3 regions of the Megasphaera sp. An286 genome follow, and region 2 is predicted to be linked to each of the others. Evidence: riboswitches for the same ligand, from Rfam matches in the RefSeq annotation. Region 2 holds a riboswitch; each other region holds the start of a gene.

Region 1 (6,328 bases), on a different contig from region 2:
CCTAATCCGTCGCAGTAATCGTCGCGCATGAGACGGGCTTTTCCGTCTACCATGGCGATGGCTCCTTCGTGGCAGGCCGCCGCGCAGGCGCCGCAGCCGTTGCATTTTTCCGCGTCTATCTGAATAATTCTTCGAATCATATAGTATTCCTCCCATTAGGTATCGTATTGGCAGGCAGCGCCGTGTTAGGCGGCGCTGCGTTATGATGAAAGTATACTATGGCGCGAGGGAAAAATCTGTTGTTTTTACAACGAGGTGGATGAATTTGAATTCTTTTTTACCTGTCATACAGCATTCCGAGCTGTTCGCCGGCATCCCGGCGGAAGAAATCAGCAAGATATTAGACGGCATGAAGGCATATAAACGGACCTACGCCAAGGGAAATTTTATCTGGTATGCCGGCGATCCTATCGGGCAAATCGGCATCGTCTTGTCCGGCATGGTCCACATCCTGCAGGAAGACTATTGGGGAAACCGGAATATCTTGTCGCAGATGCGCCCAGGCAGCTTATTCGGCGAAGCCTTTGCCTGTATTCCCGACGCGTCGTCGACAGTAGATGTCGTCGCAGTAGAGCCGACGGAAGTCTTATTTATCAACGTGAACAGCATCATCCACGCCGGACAAGTTTTGACGAAGTCTCAGGAACGGGTAGCTTTAAATCTTCTGGCGATCATGGCCCGGCGCAATATGGAGCTCACCCAGAAAATCCGCTATATGTCGCAGCGGTCGACGCGGCAGAAGCTCATGTTTTATTTGTCGGAAGAAGCGCTGCGGCAGGGAGCGCCGTCGTTTACGCTGCCCTTTAACCGGCAGCAGCTGGCCGATTTCCTCTCTGTCGACCGGAGCGCCATGTCAGCAGAGCTGAGCCGGATGAAAAAAGAGGGCCTTATCGAATATCATAAGGATCAATTCATATTGAAGGAACAACGGGCGTAACGAAAAGGAGCCGCGTCGGCGAAATCCGATGCGGCTCCCTTTATCGGCGCGTATCAGCGCAAATGGGGGAGAATGTGTCCCATCTTATGTTTTTTCGTTTCCAAGTAGAATTCGTCGAACTCCTGGGGCTTCATTTCAATCGGCACGCGTTCTACGATTTCTACGCCGAAGCCTTCGAGGCCGTAGATTTTTTCCGGGTTGTTCGTCAGCAGGCGCAGTTCTTTGGCTCCCAAATCCTGCAGAATCTGAGCGCCTATCCAATATTCGCGCAGGTCCGGCGCAAAGCCCAGTTTTTCATTGGCTTCTACGGTGTCGTAGCCCTGTTCCTGGAGGACGTAGGCCTTCAGCTTGTTGATGAGGCCGATGCCCCGGCCTTCCTGGCGCATGTAGAGGAGAATGCCCCGGCCTTCGGCGTTGATCTGGGTCATGGCGGCGGCCAGCTGTTCGCCGCAGTCGCAGCGGCACGAACCGAATACGTCGCCCGTCAGGCATTCGGAGTGGACGCGGCAGAGCAGGTTTTTGCCGTCGCCGATGTCGCCTTTGACGAGGGCGACGTGGTGTTCGCCCGTCAAGTCGTTGACGTAGCCGTAAATCTTGAATTCGCCGAATTTCGTCGGCATTTTAGCGACGGCTTCGCGGACGACGTGCTTGTCGTGGCGGCGGCAGTAGTTCTGCAGGTCGTGAATGGTGATGAATTTTAAATTGTACTTGTCGGCCAATTCCCACAGCTGCGGTGTCTGCATCATCGTGCCGTCGTCGGCCATGATTTCGCAGCACAGGCCGACTTGCTTCAGTCCGGCAAGGCGCATGAGGTCGACCGTCGCTTCCGTATGGCCGTTGCGGGCCAGGACGCCGCCGCGCTTGGCGATCAAGGGGAAGTTATGGCCGGGACGGCGGAAGTCTTCGGGACGGGCCGTTTCTTCCGTGCATTTGCGGGCCGTCAGCGCCCGTTCTACGGCGGAAATACCCGTCGTCGTATCGACGTGGTCGATGGAGACGGTGAAGGCCGTTTCGTGATTGTCCGTATTGTCGCTTACCATCGGCGGCAGGCCGAGCTTACGGGCGTATTCGATGCTCATGGGCATGCAGATGAGGCCCTTGCCGTGGGTCGCCATGAAGTTCATGTTTTCTGTCGTGCAGTACTGGGCGGCGCAGATAAAGTCGCCTTCATTTTCTCTATCCGGGTCGTCGGTGACGATGATGATGTGCCCGGCTTGCAATTCTTCGATTGCTTCTTCTACGGTATTGAATTTTCTGTTTTCCTTTGCCACAATAAAACCTCCTGAATATGATAAAGCCCTGACGGTCTGTTCAGCAGCGTCAGGGCTTTTTGGTCAACACAACACAAGCTGCGCGGCGGCAGCTTCATCGTATCTTCTTCCATCCAGACTATACTGTCGGTTTTGGAATTGCACCAAATCACGAGCACATGGCTCCTACGCCGTAGCGTTCGCGGACTATACCGCCGATCGGGAATTTCACCCTGCCCTGAAGATATATGACTACATGAATCATTATACACAGAATGGCTATCCTTGGCAAGAGCCGCCGCGGCCGGCCGGGCTGGGACAGGCCTATTCTATGTCGAATATTTTGCCCGGATTGAGGATATTGTTGGGGTCCAGGGCTTTTTTGATAGCTTTCATCATGGCCAGCTCGTCGGGATTGGTAAATTCTTCCATCAAATGCTTCCGCTTAAAGCCGATGCCGTGCTCGCCCGATAAGCGGCCGCCGTGGGCGTAGATGAAGGCGTACAGCTCCTGCTGGTTTTGTTCGACCCGGCGGGCCCAGTCTTCGTAGGGCGTATCGTCGGGCTTTAAGATGTTGAGATGGATGTTGCCGTCGCCGGCGTGGCTGGCAATGCGGGTGATCAGGCCGTATTTGCCGGCCAGGCGGAGAATTTCCGCCAGCAGGAGCGGTTCCTGGTCGACGGGGACGACGACGTCTTCTTTGCTGACGATGAGACTTTCGGCGCGGACTGCCTCGGCAAAGGCCTTGCGGGCCTGCCAGATTTTATTGTGGTCGGCGACGAGGACCGACGACGCGCCGTGCTGCGTGCAGAGCTCGTCTAAGGCGACGGCCTTGTCGTCCAGGTCGTCGTCATTGATGCCTTCGACTTCGACGATGAGGTAATTGCCCGAATCGCTGCCCTGCAGCTTTTCATGGAGATATTTTTCTACCGATCGGATCGTAATATTGTCCATGTATTCGACGCAGGTCGGGACGATGCCTTGCTTTAAAATGGCTCCGACGGCGCCGATGGCTTGTTCCGGCGAATCGAAAACGGCCAGCAGATCGAGGGCGTATTTAGGCTTCGGCAGGAGCTTGACCGTCGCCTTGGTGATGATGCCCAGCGTGCCTTCCGAGCCGATGACCAGCTGCTCGAGGCAGTAGCCTGTCGATTGCTTCTGCAGGCGTGCGCCGAGCTGGACGATGCGGCCCGTCGGATTGACGATTTCCACGTCGTATACCTGATGGCGCGTCGTACCGTATTTGACAGCCCGGTTGCCGCCGGCGTTGGTGGCGATATTGCCGCCGATAAAGCAGGAGTCGCCGCTGCAGGGGTCGCCGGCGTAGAACAGACCCTTGGCTTCGGCTGCGTCCTGCAGGTCCGACGTGCGGACGCCCGGTTCTACGACGGCGTATAAGGCGTCTTCGTTAATTTCCAGAATGCGGTTCATTTTTTCCAGGGACAGGACGACGCCGCCGTAAATGGGCACGGCGCCGCAGGCCAGCCCTGTACCGGCCCCGCGGGGCACGACGGGAAAATGATAGTCGTTGGCCAGCTGGACGACAGCGGCGACCTGCTCGGCCGTTTCGGCAAAGACGACGGCTTCGGGCATGTGGTGGTACGCTGGGTCGGTCACTTCGTCGTGGGAGTAGGGCTGCATTTTATCCGGATCTGTCGTGACGTTTTTAGGGCCGACGGCAGTCTGCAGTTTTTTTAAAATTTCAGGAGTAATCGGTTCATATCTCATGAGCAAAGACCTCTGTTTCTTCATAGTTTACGTTCTATTATATAATATCAGCGGCGTTTGCGAAAGTGGGCCGTATTAAATCGAGAAAAAACTTTATCTTACGTGAAAATGAAGGTATACTTATAGCATGCATGTTGCAGTGCCTACATTAAAGGAGCGGAATCATGACGGAAAAACGGGATGGGCGGCTCCGACGTACCGGGACGGTGCGCCGGCGGCGTACGAAAAAAAAGAAGGGGATGACGCTGTACAAGGGCATCGTCCTTCTCATACTGCTGGTCGGAGGAGTCTTCTTGTGCCTGCGCATGTATCAGATGTGGCAGATCCACGAGGACATGAAGCGGACGCTGCAGCAGGAGCAGGCCTTGACGGAAGAAAACCAGCGGCTGAAGGACAGGAAAGAACAGCTTATTTCCCCTGATGCCGTAGAAAAACAGGCGCGGGAACAGTTCGGACTGGCCGAGCCGGGAGAAATCCCCTACAGGCGCTGACGAGGCGTTCCGCCTTAGGAATTTACATTATTTTGCGATTGAATTTTTCGCCGTTTATGAGTATAATAGCGTTATACGTGTTATCAGCAAAGCTGAAGCATACAAGGAGGAATATAAGGTAACATGACAATCGAAGTAGGCAGTGTATTGGAAGGCACCGTGACAGGGATTACAAAATTTGGCGCTTTTGTAGAGCTTCCTGACAAGAAGGTGGGCTTGGTCCACATTTCTGAAGTTGCTAATGAGTATGTAAAAGATGTGCACGATTTCTTGAAAGTTCAGGACAAAGTAAACGTCAAAGTTTTGTCTGTCGACGATAAGGGAAAAATCGGCCTGTCTATTAAACAGACCCAGCCGGCTCCGGAAAAGAAAGAGTTCCGTCCAAGACATGAATTCCGCCAGCACAACAATTTTGACTCGAATCGCCGCTCTTCTACATCGTTGTCTTTCGAGGACCGGCTTAGTAAATTCCTGAAGGAAAGTGACGAACGCCAGATGGATTTGAAACGCAATACCGAATCAAAACGCGGCGGCCGCGGCGCTCGCCGTGCCGATTGATTTCGTATATCGGTAATCATAAGGACGAATAAAGAGTATTCCTGTCTTGGAATGCTCTTTTTGTTTTACCGACTGGAAAAGGCTGTCCGAGTTCGGAACGAGGTACATGACAGATGAAGGATAAGGAATTTGCCGTTGTCGATATCGGCTCCAATTCCCTGCGCCTGATGACGGGGCGCTGGGAAGATGATCGCTGGAAGTTTTCGGCGAAAGAATTGGAAACGACGCGCCTCGGCTATCAGATAGAAGAGACAAGGCATTTATCGCCGGAAGGGATTGAGGCCTCCCTTGCGGCCATGGCCCGATGGCAGGCCCGGTTAGGATCCGTTCCCGTCTGTGCCGTCGCGACCAGCGCAGTGCGCGAAGCCGCAGACGGCCAAGCCTTTTTGGCGGAAATACGGGCCCGTTTTGGCTGGCACTGCCGCTGCATTTCCGGCCTGGAGGAAGCGGCTCTCAGCTTCTGCGGGGCGGCAGCCGGCGTTGAAGCCGGCAAGGAGGCCGTCGTCCTGGATATCGGCGGCGGCAGCAGCGAAGTGGCCGTCGGCCGGGACGGCGTCGTCGCCTGGTCTCACAGCTATCCCTTGGGCGCCGTGCGCCTGACGAAAAAAAATCAGATGGAAGAAGGGGAACTGGCTGCTTTGGAAGCCTATTGCAGCCGGCAATGGCTGCCTGCGCCCATAGAACCTTCGGCGGCCCTTATCGGCGTAGGCGGAACGCTGACGACACTGGCCGCGATGGAGCTGGAAATGACGGAGTACGATCCGTCCCGCACCGAAGGCTGCGTCGTATCGCTGGAACGCCTGTCCTATCATCTGGACAGACTGCGGCGCATGGGTCCCGAAGGCCGCCGCCATGTAGCGGGACTGCAGCCTAAGCGCAGCGACATCATTGTCGCCGGTCTGGCCGTCGCCCGTTCCTTTTTGCAGCGCTATGGCTTTGACAGCATTCGCATCAGCGAAAGCGATTTGATGGAAGGCGTCTTTTACCGCCATTCCTTCCACGATGCCGCTTGGCGCGGAGGCGGCGGGAGCGGCCTATGAACGTCGTTGAAACTGTAGAAGCATACTGCCGGCAGCATTCGCTGTTTCAGCCGGGAGAGACGATTCTGATCGCCTGTTCCGGCGGGCCCGACTCGCTGGCATTGCTGGATATATTAGCCAGGCTGCGGCCGGCCTATGATTTGCGCCTCGCCGTATGCTACGTCCATCACGGCATTCGGGAGGCCGCCGACGAGGAGGTCCCGTTTGTACGGCAGGAAGCGGAGAAGCGGGCCTGTCCCTTTATCTGCCGCCGGACAGACGTGCCGGCGCTGGCGGCGCAGGAGCACGCGTCGCTGGAAGCTGTCGGCAGGAGAGAGCGGTACC
Region 2 (6,328 bases):
CCCGTCTTGCGGCCGAGGTAACCGGCGTTGACGTACGTTTTGAGGAGCGGGCACGGACGATATTTCGGATCGCCGAAGCCTTCATAGAGAACTTCCATGATGTGAAGGACAACGTCGTTGCCGATCAAGTCGCTCAAAGCCAAGGGGCCCATCGGATGGTTGAAGCCCAGTTTGCATACGGAGTCGATATCTTCTTTGGATGCTACGCCTTCCATCAAAGCCTGGATAGCTTCGTTGATCATGGGGATAACGACGCGGTTGCCTACGAAGCCCGGGAAGTCTGCAACTTTAACCGGGGATTTGCCGATTTCTTCGGATACTTCTTTGATTTTTGCGAACGTATCTTCAGAAGTAGCGATGCCGTTGATGAGTTCGATCAATTTCATGACCGGAGCCGGATTGAAGAAGTGCATGCCGATAACTTTGTCCGGACGTTTTGTAGCTGCGCCGATCTGCGTGATGGACAAAGAGGACGTGTTGCTGGCCAGGATCGTGTGTTCCGGGCAGAGTTCGTCTAATTCTTTGAAGATAGCCGATTTGATTTTCAGATCTTCGATAGCAGCTTCAACAACGAGGTCGATGTCTTTCATGTTGTCGGCCGTGCGGGTAACGAAGCCGGAAATGCGGCCCATTACGGCGTCTTTTTCTTCCTGCGTCATTTTTTCCTTGCTGACCAATTTCGTTAAGGCTTTATCAATTTTAGCTTTGCCGCCGGCGATGAATTCGTCTTTAATATCATTCAAAACGACTTCGCAACCGTTAACAGCAAATACCTGAGCGATACCGGAACCCATGGTGCCTGCGCCAATAACCATTACCTTTTTACAAAACATGTTAAACTCCTCCTTATTTCGCGTGATTTTTTTCACGAGTCTCTTTCGAAAACTCACGCGCGATATTAAAATAAGTTTCACTGCTTACACTCATAGTATATCACGTTTTCCAAAAAAATCTACCGAAAAAACGCGATTTTTCCAAAAAACTGCATATTATGTATACGTTTTTTTTATACACAAACCATGTCCAATACTTTTATTTCATCATTCGATACCAAAAGCGCCGTTTACTACGTTATATTATGAACGTTGGTCATACCAGATTATGTAATTTTTCACAATTCATTTTTTTGCCCTTCGCCGACATTTAAGGCCTGCAAGATATGGCGTCTTTGTTCGTATTGCCGCCTGTACATGGCCGTGTTGTCCTTATTCGGCATAAAGGTCTTGTGAACGGCGAGCTGCCGCTGGAGAGCCTGCTTGAGGTCGGCAATATCGCCGGCTCCGTAGGCGGCTACGATGCAGTTTGTCGGCACGGCCCCGCCGGCGACGCGCAGCGTCGATACCTGCGTGTCCAGCATGTCAGCCTTGATCTGATTCCACAAATCGTCACGGCTGCCGCCTTCCGTAATGGTCAGCGTCGTCAAGTCGATGCCTGCCGCCCGGTACCGGTCGGTGACCTCCATGTAATCGTAGCCGATGCCTTCGAGGACGCAGCGCCACATCGCCCCCTGGTCCGAGTCGAGTGTCAGGCCCGTGAAGGTACCGCGCACATGGGGGAAATCACCGTTGCCGCCCGTCAGGTAGGGAATGAACATCGCCCCGTCGCAGCCTGCTGGATGGCGTTCTGCTAATTTGTCCAGCTCGGCGTAGTATTCGTCGTCTTCGCGGCGGCAGACAGAGTCCTTAAACCAGCGCAGAGCCAGGCCGCCGGTCCGCACCATGCCCCAATAGAAATACGTCCCCGGCAAGGTGCCCGAATTGAAGATGAGGCCGCTTCCCGGCACGGACAATTCGGGGATGATGCCGTCCGTAGCGGCGCAGAACATAGCGCACGTGCCGGCTACGTCGACGGCCTTGCCCGCTTCCAGAATGCCGCTGCCCATCATGGATTCCATCGTATCGCCGGCGCCGGCGCAGATGGGAATGCCGGCGGGAAAGCCCGTTTCCAGGGCGTCGGCTTCGCAGAGACGGCCAATAATGTCCCAGGGCTTGACGATGCGCGGCATGTATTTCTTGTCGATGCCCAGGATGCGAAGCTGCTCATCGGACCACTCCTTGGTCACGACGTTGTAGCCCAGGCCCCAGCCGGACATAGCGCCCCAGTCGATAAAGGCGTCTTCTCCCTGCAATCCGGCCAGATGCATGAGGACGTACGGGCAGTTGTGGACGAACTTGACGCCCTTTTCCTTAAAGGCCGGAATATGCTTCATGAACCAGCGGGCAAACATGGCCGGGAACATGACGTTCGGCTCGGCGTTGCCCGTTTCGGCCGCCCAGATATCCAGCTTCAAGGCCTTCAGCCCTTCTACGTCGTCGGCCGTGCGGCTGTCCAGATAATTGACGTACGGCGTCACGGCGTTTCCTTCGGCGTCGATGCCGGCAATGCCGCAGATGATGCCGTCGCCCATGATAGCCCGCACCGCCGCCGGGGAAATCCCCTTTTCTTCCAGCTGGCGGCTGCACGACGCCATGCACTGCTTGATGAGGCGGTAATATTCGTCTACGTCCATCTGCACCCAGCCGGGATGAGGATAATACAGCGTCGTCTTGGCCGTATCCATAGCTACGCATTCCATGTCCTCGCTGTACACGGCGACCTTTACGCTCTGCGTCCCGGCGTCAAATCCCAAATAATATTTCTTTTCCATATCCATTACCTGCCCTTCTATCTTGCGGCAAATCAAAAAAAGGCCGGAATACATCCAGCCTTTTCGCACTTGAGAACGGCACGGCAAACACACCTGCGCCGCGCCCGAAGTCTTTTCTCATCCAGACTATACTGTCGGTCCCGGAATTTCGCCGGGTCAGCTCCCTCAGGAGGTTGCGGACTGTCACCGCCGGTCAGGACTCTGAAAGGATTTCCCTTTCTCACCTTGCCTCAAAGACTAAATATATTAATGTAAATATATTATGTATTTTTTACATATATATCATACTACGATGGAATGAAAAAAACAAGTAAGACGACGGCAAAAGCAAAGCCCGCCCGGTGAAACGGCCTTGTCCAGACGCCGACGACCTATTCGCCGCGCTGCGCTCCATAGTGCTCCTGCAGATATGCTTCGCTAAATTCGATGAACCGTTCCAGCAGCGGCGACAAGAACTGGTTCTTTTTCCAGACCATGTAGCTTCCGTTTTCGATGAACGGCTTCATAGGGCGCATGCACAAGCCCGGCAAGACCGTGTCGAAGTCCAGCCCCAAGGCCAGGCCGACGCCGTTGTCCGTCAGGACCATCTTGTTGTATGCCGACAGATTCATGTACACGGCCAGGCGCACGTCGGACTGCCATCGCCCCAGCCAGGCTTCGACCTGATTTTTTACGGACAAGCGGGCCGGCATGATGAGGCGCTGCCCGGCCAGATCCTGCGGCTCGACGGCCTCCTTCGCCGCCATGGGATGATCCTGCCGCATCAGCACGGTCCAGCGGTCCTTGAGAGGCATGCGCAGGTAGCTGTACTTGCTCACGTCTACGGGCTCAATGAGTAGTCCGAAATCGAGGGTTCCCTGCTCGATGCGCTCCTTCACGTCGTCGGCAATGCCCGTATACAAGGTAAACTGCACCTCTCCATAGGCCTGCTGAAAGGCCGCCATGACCTTGGCCATAGGCTCCAGATTCTTCGTCTCGCCGCAGCCGATGGCGATTTCGCCGGAAATGACCTCGTCCTGCCGCGACACTTCCTTCGCCGTCTTTTCGGCCAGGTCGACGAGCTCCTGGGCCCGGCGGCGCAGTATCATGCCCTCCTCAGTCAGTATGATGCTGTGCTTGCTGCGCTTGAACAGGGACACGCCGAACTCTTCCTCCATCTGCATGAGCTGGCGCGACAAGGTAGGCTGCGTGATGTGCAGCATCTTGGCCGCCTTCGTAATATTCTCTTCTCTGGCAACGACTAAAAAATACTTCAGCACGCGCAGTTCCATGTCCTATTCCCCTTTCAGCAGACGTTTCTCGAACGTTAAAGGCCATTCTTAAAATATATGTAATCGTATCATTTTTCCCCATAAAATTCAATCGTAGAGCAGCTCAAGGAAAAAGGGCCCTTTCCCCGATGGGAAAAAGCCCTCTCTCGTTTATTTATTGATGATCTTGCCGATATTTTTCAATTCGATGGAAATGGTGCCGTCGGGATTGTTGATAAACTGGATGTAATCCGTGTTTTCGATGTATTCCGACGGGAAGATGATTTCAATGCCCGTATCGGTCTTGATCTTGTGGCTGCGGCCGGCCCGTTCGGCAAAAGCCTTGGCGATGGGCACGTCAGCAGGCAGCTTGGCCTCCTCCAGCTGGGCGGCAAATTCATTCCGCATGGCCTGCGAACCGGCGAACACCTCGGCCCCCAGATCCTGCGGCGAAAAGGCTTCGGCCGTCTCGGCGTTTTCGACAAGGTAATTCTTGGCCTTCGATAAGACCTCCACCGTATTTCCGCCGTGGTCCTCAGCCACCTTAGCGGCAATCTTGCTGACCAGCTTGACGGCGTCCCTGGCCGAAATGACCGACGTGCACTGCAGGAGCCGTTCCGGCAGGATATAGACGTCTTCCCCGTCCATCTGCCGCTTCTTGTCGACGAAGCGGATGGAGAAATCGCCGCAGTGTATGAGAGCGTAGGCCTCTATCTTCTGGGACGCGCCGGGCAGGATGGCGTAATGCTTGATGAGCTTGTTGTACACTGCCCCGTCGTCGTCCAATATCTGATGAGTATAGGCCGTCTTGTTGTCCAGCAGGAGTACGCCGATGCAGCGCACGTCGGCGTCGTCATTGAAATCGACGACGAGGACGTCCAGCGACGCCGGCCCGTCGCAGTGCAACAAGATGTCGTAGAGCTGCCGCGCCGTCTGGGACGCGAACTCGTCGAAGTCCATCTGGCCGCCGACGAGCTGCTGCAGCAGAGCCTGATAGGAGCTCGTCGCGTAAAATACGCCTGTCTGCTGGCCTGCATCCTGCAGGATGCGGCTCATGCGCTTGTCCACATATTCGTACACGACGTCGCTGCTGAAATCGAGGTCCTTCTGCGACAAGATGCACATGTTCGTATTGAAATCCAATATATGTAAAATCGCTTTTTGTATCATCATACGTATCTGTTGTTTCCTCCTGTTTATCCTTTATGCAGGGTAAAGACCGTCGCCTCGCGGGAGCAGAATACCCGGAAGGGCAGCCAATGGCCCGTGCCGCGGTTGACGTAGCCGTATGAGCCGCCCTGGCGGTACATGCCGCGCAGGTACTTGAAGCCAACGGATTCGACGACGGGCCCGATGAGGGCGAACTGGGCGCCGTGGGTGTGGCCGCACATCGTCAGGGGGATGCGCCGTTCAAAGCCTTCGTCGATGAAATCGGAATGATGCGCCAGCATGACGACGAAGGCCGATTCGGGCACGCCGTCCAAAGCATGAGCCACGTACTCCCGCCGCTGGGCCGTAAAGGCTTCGTCGCCGCGGGCAAAGCTGTAGTCTACGCCGGCAACGTAAAAGGGAGCGGCATCCTGGCCGGACCGTTCGGCCAAGCCCTCTCCCCGCCCGGCCGACGCCTCTACGGCGCTGTTGCGCAAAATGCGTACCGGTGTCGTTTCCAGCAAGGCCGTAATCGCCTCAAGGCCGCGGTAATACTCGTGATTGCCGTAGCAGTAATCTATGCCGTCGGGAAATTTCGCCGCCATCTCCCGCAGCACGTCGCCGCACTGCGGCAGGAGAGACAGCTCGTCGATGAGGTCGCCCGTAATTTCCACGCGGTTTACTCCCTCCGCCGCCAGCGCCTCCAAAGCCTCGCGGAGCCGCTCGGGACTGACGAACAGCCCCAGGTGGACGTCGGAAATCTGGCCGATTTTATAGCCGTCGAGGTAGTCCGGAAGGCCGGGATAGTGCAGGTCGTGACGGGTTACGGCCAGATAGCTCTCGCCGACGAAATTCCCCAGCACGCTCGTACCGGCTGCCGCTACGGGAATAGCCGCTGCTGCGCCGCGCAGGAAGGAACGCCGCGTAATCCCCCGTCCCTCCCCCTTTTCCGGCGGTACAGGCGGCATAGCCGTCACGCCGCGCCGTTTCTGCTTTCGCCGCCGCAGACGCCGCTCGATAAAGACGGCGGCAGAGGCGACGACTAAGACGGGAAAAGCCAGGAAAAACAGGAAAAACCAGCTGATAGCCCCCAGGGAGCCGTACATGAGGAGCATCCCCTCGGCAGTCCCTTGTACAGCAGGAAACACCCTCCCGTAGTAAGACAGGCCTGCGCCGGCGATAACTGTCGCCGCCGCCACGAAGACGACCAGAGCCAGCCAGCGGCTGCGGCGGTAGATGTAGTTCCACAGTACGGCGGAGCACACGCAGATGCACGACATGA
Region 3 (6,328 bases), on a different contig from region 2:
AAGATGAGCCCGATACGGAGCCTGCGGCAGAATAACTGCATACGGCGTATAAAAGAGGCTGGTGCGCGAAGAAATTCTTCGGCATCAGCCTCTTGCGTTTTCTTACAGTTCTTTTATGAGGTTGACCATTTCGATAGCCGCTGTCGCTACGTCGAAGCCCTTGTTGCCCGCTTTCGTGCCGGCCCGTTCGATAGCCTGTTCGATATTTTCCGTCGTAATGACGCCGAACATGATAGGCACGCCTGTCTTCAGGGACGCCTGAGCAATGCCCTTGGCTGCTTCATTGCAGACCAGGTCGTAGTGGCTCGTCGCGCCGCGGATGACTGCGCCGAGGCAGATGACGGCGTCGTATTTGCCCGATTCGGCCATTTTCTGGGCGATGAGGGGAATTTCAAAGGAGCCGGGAACCCAGGCCGTCGTGATATCGTCGTCGCTTACGCCGTGACGATGGAGGGCGTCGTATGCGCCGCCGAGGAGCTTGCTGCAGATAAATTCGTTGAAACGCGCTACGACGATACCAAACTTAGAACCAGAACCAATTAATTGACCTTCTTTAATGTGTGCCATAGTAGAACACTCTCCTATTCTGAAATAGTATTTTAAAATCCATTTTCCAACAGCGTTTCCATTGTGATGCCGGAACGTTTGCCCGTATGGGCTGTTGTAAAGCTATGGACATATTTCCCAATTACGTCGGTTTCCAAATTGACGACGGCGCCGGGATGCTTGTCGATGAGCGTCGTATTGGCCATCGTATGGGGAATGATGGAAACGGAAAATTGGCTGTTGCCTACGGAAACGACGGTCAGGCTGATGCCGTCGATAGCGATAGAGCCCTTTTCGACGATGAACGGCTCCATGTCCTTGGGAATGGAAATCGTAATGACCCGGGCGATGCCGTCGGCGGCGATGCGGGCGATATGGCCGACGCCGTCGATATGGCCGCTGACGATGTGGCCGCCCAGCCTGCCGCCGACCTGCATAGCCCGTTCCAAATTGACCTTCGAGCCGCTCTTGATGTCGCTCAGGGACGAACGGCGCATCGTTTCGTGCATGACGTCGGCCGTGAAGGACGAATCCGTCATGGAGGTCACCGTCAGGCAGACGCCGTTGACGGCGATGCTGTCGCCGAGCTGCGTCCCTTCCAGTACCTTACGGGCCTGAATCGTCAGCTTTATCGAGTCGGGACGGCGGTCCATCTGGCCGACGGTGCCCAATTCCTCAATGATGCCAGTGAACATAAGCTCCCTCCCTGTTCGCATTATACGCTGTAATCAAAATATTGCCGTCGTGCAGCTCGACCGAATCGTAAGACAGGGGCAGGCATTCGTCGAGGGAATCGACGCCGTGGCCGCCGACAGACGACAGGGCCTGTTCGCCGCCGATGACTTTGTCGCCGATAAAGGCGTATATCTTATCGACGAGCTTGTGGTCGAAGAAGGTTCCCTGAATCTTGCTGCCCCCTTCGACGAGGATGCTCTGCAACCCCTGCTTGTACAGCAAGTCCAGGGCGGCAGGCAAATCGATGTGGCGATCCTTGTTCAGCGGAGCCAGCAGGACGGTGACGCCCATGTTTTTCAATTCTCTCATCTTTTCTACCGGGCAGAGGGACGTCGTCACGACGATGGTCGGCGACGTCTTATCCGTCAGGACGAGGGAATTGAGGGGAATATGCCCCTGCGAATCCATGATGATGCGTACCGGCTGGTGCGGTTCGTCGTGGGCTTCGCGGCGGATGCGGCAGGTCAGCAGCGGATTGTCGAGCTTGACCGTATTGATGCCGACGAGGATGCCGTCGTAGATAGAGCGCAGGTAGTGGCCGTAATTGCGGGCCCATTGATTCGTAATCCACTGGGATTTTCCCGTCCGCGAGGCGATGCAGCCGTCGAGGCTCTGCGCTATTTTGACGGCGATAAACGGCTTCTGCACCATCATATTTTTAATGAATACTTCGTTCAGCTGAGCGGCTTCCTTGGAAAGCAGCCCGATTTCGACAGGTATGCCGGCCTGCCGGAGAATGGCCGCTCCCTTTCCCGCTACGAGAGGGTTGGGATCCAGCATGGCGATGACGACCTTGCCGACTCCCTTTTCCACGAGCGTGCGGGCGCAGGGCGGCGTCCGCCCGTAATGCGCGCAGGGTTCCAGCGTAACGTATACCGTCGCGCCCTTTGCCTTGTCGCCGGCTTCGCGCAGGGCCCATACTTCCGCATGGGGCGTGCCGGCCTGGCGATGGTAGCCCGTGCCGACGATTTCACCGTCTTTTACGATGACGCAGCCGACGGCCGGATTCGGCGTTGTATACCCTAAGGCCAGCTTTGCCAGCTCCAGGGCTTTTCTCATATAATCTACCGGTTCCAAATCTGTCATTCCTTTCCTGATAGATTTTGTTATAAAAAATAAAAAGGCTACGGGTATGGAAACCCAATAGCCTTTTGCGCACAACAAAAATAAACGAAACGTCGTCTTTTCCCATCCAGACTATACTGTCGGTACCGAAATCGCATCGGTTCAGCCCCGCTTACGCCAGGCTAGCGGACTATACCGCCGGTCAGGAATTGAAAGCTGCCCTTTCTCACCTTGCCCCAAAGACTATTATTCATATCCACCTATGATTTTAGCACATAAGGGATAGAAATACAAGTACAGACTTCTTACCGCAGCGCGGCGATGGCTGCAGCCCGGTCTGCCGCTCCAAATACGGCGCTTCCCGCAACGAGGAAGGTAGCGCCGGCTTCCTTGACCGCCTGTACTGTATCGGCGTTGACGCCGCCGTCTACTTCTACGACGGCTTCCGTGTTGCCGACGGAATCGAGCAGCGCCCTGGCTTCACGGATTTTATCCAGCGAATAAGGAATGAATTTCTGGCCGCCGAAACCGGGATTGACGCTCATGATGAGGATCATATCGAGCTGCGCCGCCACGCAGGATAAAGACGATACGGGCGTAGCCGGATTCAAGGCAACGCCGCACTTCATGCCGGCGCTGCGGATATGCTGCAGCGTGCTGTCCAGGTGAGGACACGCTTCCTGATGGACTGTAACGTACTGCACGCCGGCTTTTGCCAGGCCGTCTACGTATACGTCGGGATGTTCGACCATCAAATGGGCGTCGAAGGGAATGGAAACGTGCTTCCGCAAGGCGGCGATGATCGGCACGCCGAACGTCAGGTTCGGCACGAAATGGCCGTCCATCATATCGAGATGGATGCAGTCTGCTCCCTTTGATTCTACGTCTTTAATTTCTTCAGCCAGCCGGGAAAAATCGGCGGACAAAATAGAAGGACAAATGTGTATCATACCTATCGGTTCCTTTCGAGAATAGAATTGACGATTTTGCAGTACGTTTCATACCGTTCTTTCTGTATCTTGCCTTCGGCAACGGCATCCTTTACGGGGCAGTCCGGCTCCGACAAGTGGAGGCATGACGAAAAGCGGCAGCGTCCGCCGTAAGGCGTCATGTCAGGAAATAAGGCGAAGACCTCCCCTTTGTCGAGATGTTCGAATTCCAGCGAACTGAATCCCGGCGTATCGATGACATACGTATCGCCTTCCAGCTGCATGATTTCCGAGTGCCTCGTCGTATGGCGGCCCCGCTTTATTTTTTCGCTGACTGAGCCGACAGACAGGTCCCGCCCTAAAATCTGAGACAGCAGGCTCGACTTCCCGACGCCGGACGGCCCGGCAAATACGGTCATCTTATGAGGAAGCAAAGCCTTGATGGAGTCCAGCCCTTCGCCGGTAACGGCAGACACAAGATAGACATCATAGCCGCAGGTTTCATAAAAGGCTTTATAAGCTTCCGCTGTTTCACGGTCTAAATCGCACTTGTTAAAGCACAGCTTCGGATGAACGCCGCCGTATTCGCAGGTCATGAGCAGCTTGTCGACGAGAAACTGATTGGGATCCGGCGATTGCGCCGCCATGATGACAAACATCTGATCGATGTTGGCCACAGCCGGGCGGCGGAGGCTGTTCCGCCGCGGCAGCTGCTTTTCGACAACGCCCTTTCCGCCGCCTAATTCCGTAATTTCCAGCTCATCTCCGACGAGTATCTTCGCCTTGACCTTTCCCCGGCGACGGCATTCGACGAGCTGTCCGGCGCCGATATCTACGTAGTAATATCCGTTGTAATTTTTTATAACGCGGCCTGTAGTCATGATCCTCCTTCAATTAAATGTACTGATCCTGTACTAACGAATTGTTGATATATACCTTGACGCGAGTCTTGCCTACGCCGCTGATATTTTTAGTAATGCTGTCGCCGCCGGACTGGTTCTTGTCATAGACGACACGGGTACCGTTGTCGTCCGTCACGACGATCTGCACGTGCTGACTCGACGCGCCGGAAGGAACGCTGATATTCACCGTGCCGTAATGAGGCGTGCCGGCCGGTTCCTGATTATTGGCGCTGCCGTCGGGGACGGCTGCCGCCGTGCCGTATTCGACGGTCAAATCGACGACGTTGCCGCTGCGCGGACTTTGTTTGACAACCTTAGCTAGGGCGTTGTCCTTGGACGCATCCAGATTGGTCACGTTGCCGACGATATATCCGGCGTTTTCCAAGGTCTTCATAGCCGTATCCAAGGTCATGCCGCTGACGGTCGGCGCATCCTGTCCGTTTTTAGCGTCATTCTTCTTTTCGGCCTTGCGGCAGATAATGACGTCGACCGACGAGCCCTTCGCTACCTTGCGCGGCGAGGCCGGGCTTTGGCTGATGATCTTGCCGTTTTCATATTTTTCGCTTTCGGCGTAATGGACGGAGCCGATGGTCAGGCCGATTTCAGACAGCTTTTTCTTCGCTTCATCCAGCGTCAGGTCCCGCAGGTCGGGCATGAGGACTTCCGAGCCTTGATTGCCCTTGCTGACGGTCAGGTAAATAGTCCGGTTTTCCTTGACGACGGCCCCTCCCGACGGCGTCTGGGTAATGACCTCGCCGACTGGTACTTCGTCGCTTTCTATTTCGTTGACCGAAACGTTGAGGTGTTCCTTGGACAGTATTTCCTTGGCGATTTCCACCTGCTTGCCCGTTACGTCGGGAACGGTAATATCCTGGGTGCTCCAGAAATTGCCGAAGGAAAAGAAAGCCCACATAAACGCGACGACAAAGACGCCAAGCATACCGATGATAATGGATTTTTTCGAATGGCTGCTGATGGAATCGAGCATGCGGGAAAAGATATTTTTCTTCTGCTCCTCTTCCGGCGATTTCAGCGGCGGAATCTTCTGAGTCGCAAAATTATTTTTGATAATCGGCATAGCCCCTTTATTGGTATTGACGAATCCCTGGGACAAGCGAAGCTCCGACATCATTTCGGCAATCGACTGGAACCGGTCGTCGGGATTCTTGGCCATGGCCTTTAAAATACACTGTTCCACCAGTCGGGGAATGCGGCGGTTATACTTCGTCGGCAAGGGAATATCATCCTGTACGTGCTGCAAAGCGACGCTGATCGCCGTCTCGCCTTCGAAGGGCACGACGCCGGTCATCATCTCGTACATGACGACGCCCAGGGAATAGATATCCGTCCGTTCGTCTACGGGGCCGCCGCTGGCCTGTTCCGGCGAAAAATAATGGACGGAGCCCAGCACGGCGTGGTCATCCTTGTTGGTCGCGCTGGAATTTATAGCTCTGGCGATGCCAAAGTCGGCGACTTTGATGCGTCCCGTTTCAGTCACCAGGATGTTATGGGGCTTGATGTCGCAGTGGACGATGCCGTTTTTATGGGCATTTTCCAAAGCCTCGCCGATATCGAAGGTAATCTGTATGGACGTATTGATCGGCAGATGGCCGTGCTTTTCAATATATTCCTTCAGCGTTTCGCCGCGGACGTATTCCATGACGATGTAATGCACATTTTCGTCATAACCAACATCATATATATTTACGATATTGGGATGGGACAGCTTGGCCGCCGCCTGCGCTTCCTGACGGAACCGGACGACGAAATCGTGGTCGTCTCCGTATTTTGCGAGAAGGATCTTGACGGCGACGATACGGTCCAGCAAAATATCCTGGGCCTTGTAGACGACGGCCATGCCGCCGGTGCCTACTTCCTCCAATATCTTGTATCTGTTGTCTAATATATGACCAATCATTTTTAGATTCTCCACCACTTTCATAGTAGTCAATCCCGATTATATGGTTGTTAAAATTGCAGTAACATTGTCTTTTGCGCCGTTATCGTATACCTGGGCAAAAAGATCGTTGATAATATCGCGTTCACTGCGGCTGTAATCGCCGACGGCGTCGCGCAGGACCTGCTCGTCCAAAAACGACGTCAGGCCGTCGGAGCAAATGAGTATCCGGTCTCCCCGCTCTACGGCAAAGG

Evidence for each region. Region 2 has a riboswitch for FMN ahead of B5F80_RS03660 (FGGY family carbohydrate kinase). Riboswitches for the same ligand answer to the same signal wherever they lie in the genome.
Region 1: it holds a riboswitch for FMN, as region 2 does, so the genes downstream of both, B5F80_RS00165 (bifunctional 3,4-dihydroxy-2-butanone-4-phosphate synthase/GTP cyclohydrolase II) here and B5F80_RS03660 (FGGY family carbohydrate kinase) in region 2, are expected to answer to the same signal.
Region 3: it holds a riboswitch for FMN, as region 2 does, so the genes downstream of both, ribD (bifunctional diaminohydroxyphosphoribosylaminopyrimidine deaminase/5-amino-6-(5-phosphoribosylamino)uracil reductase RibD) here and B5F80_RS03660 (FGGY family carbohydrate kinase) in region 2, are expected to answer to the same signal.

The regions. Positions count from the first base shown of each region.
Region 1 is NZ_NFIY01000001.1:43,696-50,023, forward strand. Features, by position in the region: gene B5F80_RS00155 (4Fe-4S binding protein) at 1-140, opposite strand, end outside; gene B5F80_RS00160 (Crp/Fnr family transcriptional regulator) at 266-937, shown strand; gene B5F80_RS00165 (bifunctional 3,4-dihydroxy-2-butanone-4-phosphate synthase/GTP cyclohydrolase II) at 991-2,208, opposite strand; FMN riboswitch at 2,306-2,437, opposite strand; gene B5F80_RS00170 (FAD-binding oxidoreductase) at 2,512-3,915, opposite strand; gene B5F80_RS00175 (septum formation initiator family protein) at 4,080-4,406, shown strand; gene B5F80_RS00180 (S1 domain-containing RNA-binding protein) at 4,530-4,964, shown strand; gene B5F80_RS00185 (phosphatase) at 5,078-6,004, shown strand; gene tilS (tRNA lysidine(34) synthetase TilS) at 6,001-6,328, shown strand, end outside.
Region 2 is NZ_NFIY01000005.1:23,208-29,535, forward strand. Features, by position in the region: gene B5F80_RS03655 (3-hydroxybutyryl-CoA dehydrogenase) at 1-833, opposite strand, end outside; gene B5F80_RS03660 (FGGY family carbohydrate kinase) at 1,112-2,647, opposite strand; FMN riboswitch at 2,753-2,889, opposite strand; gene B5F80_RS03665 (LysR family transcriptional regulator) at 3,019-3,918, opposite strand; gene B5F80_RS03670 (nucleoid-associated protein) at 4,069-5,070, opposite strand; gene B5F80_RS03675 (metallophosphoesterase) at 5,094-6,328, opposite strand, start outside.
Region 3 is NZ_NFIY01000004.1:104,193-110,520, reverse strand. Features, by position in the region: gene B5F80_RS03410 (DUF6173 family protein) at 1-35, shown strand, start outside; gene ribE (6,7-dimethyl-8-ribityllumazine synthase) at 103-567, opposite strand; gene B5F80_RS03400 (riboflavin synthase) at 600-1,241, opposite strand; gene ribD (bifunctional diaminohydroxyphosphoribosylaminopyrimidine deaminase/5-amino-6-(5-phosphoribosylamino)uracil reductase RibD) at 1,222-2,358, opposite strand; FMN riboswitch at 2,458-2,594, opposite strand; gene rpe (ribulose-phosphate 3-epimerase) at 2,652-3,296, opposite strand; gene rsgA (ribosome small subunit-dependent GTPase A) at 3,299-4,156, opposite strand; gene pknB (Stk1 family PASTA domain-containing Ser/Thr kinase) at 4,170-6,095, opposite strand; gene B5F80_RS03375 (Stp1/IreP family PP2C-type Ser/Thr phosphatase) at 6,135-6,328, opposite strand, start outside.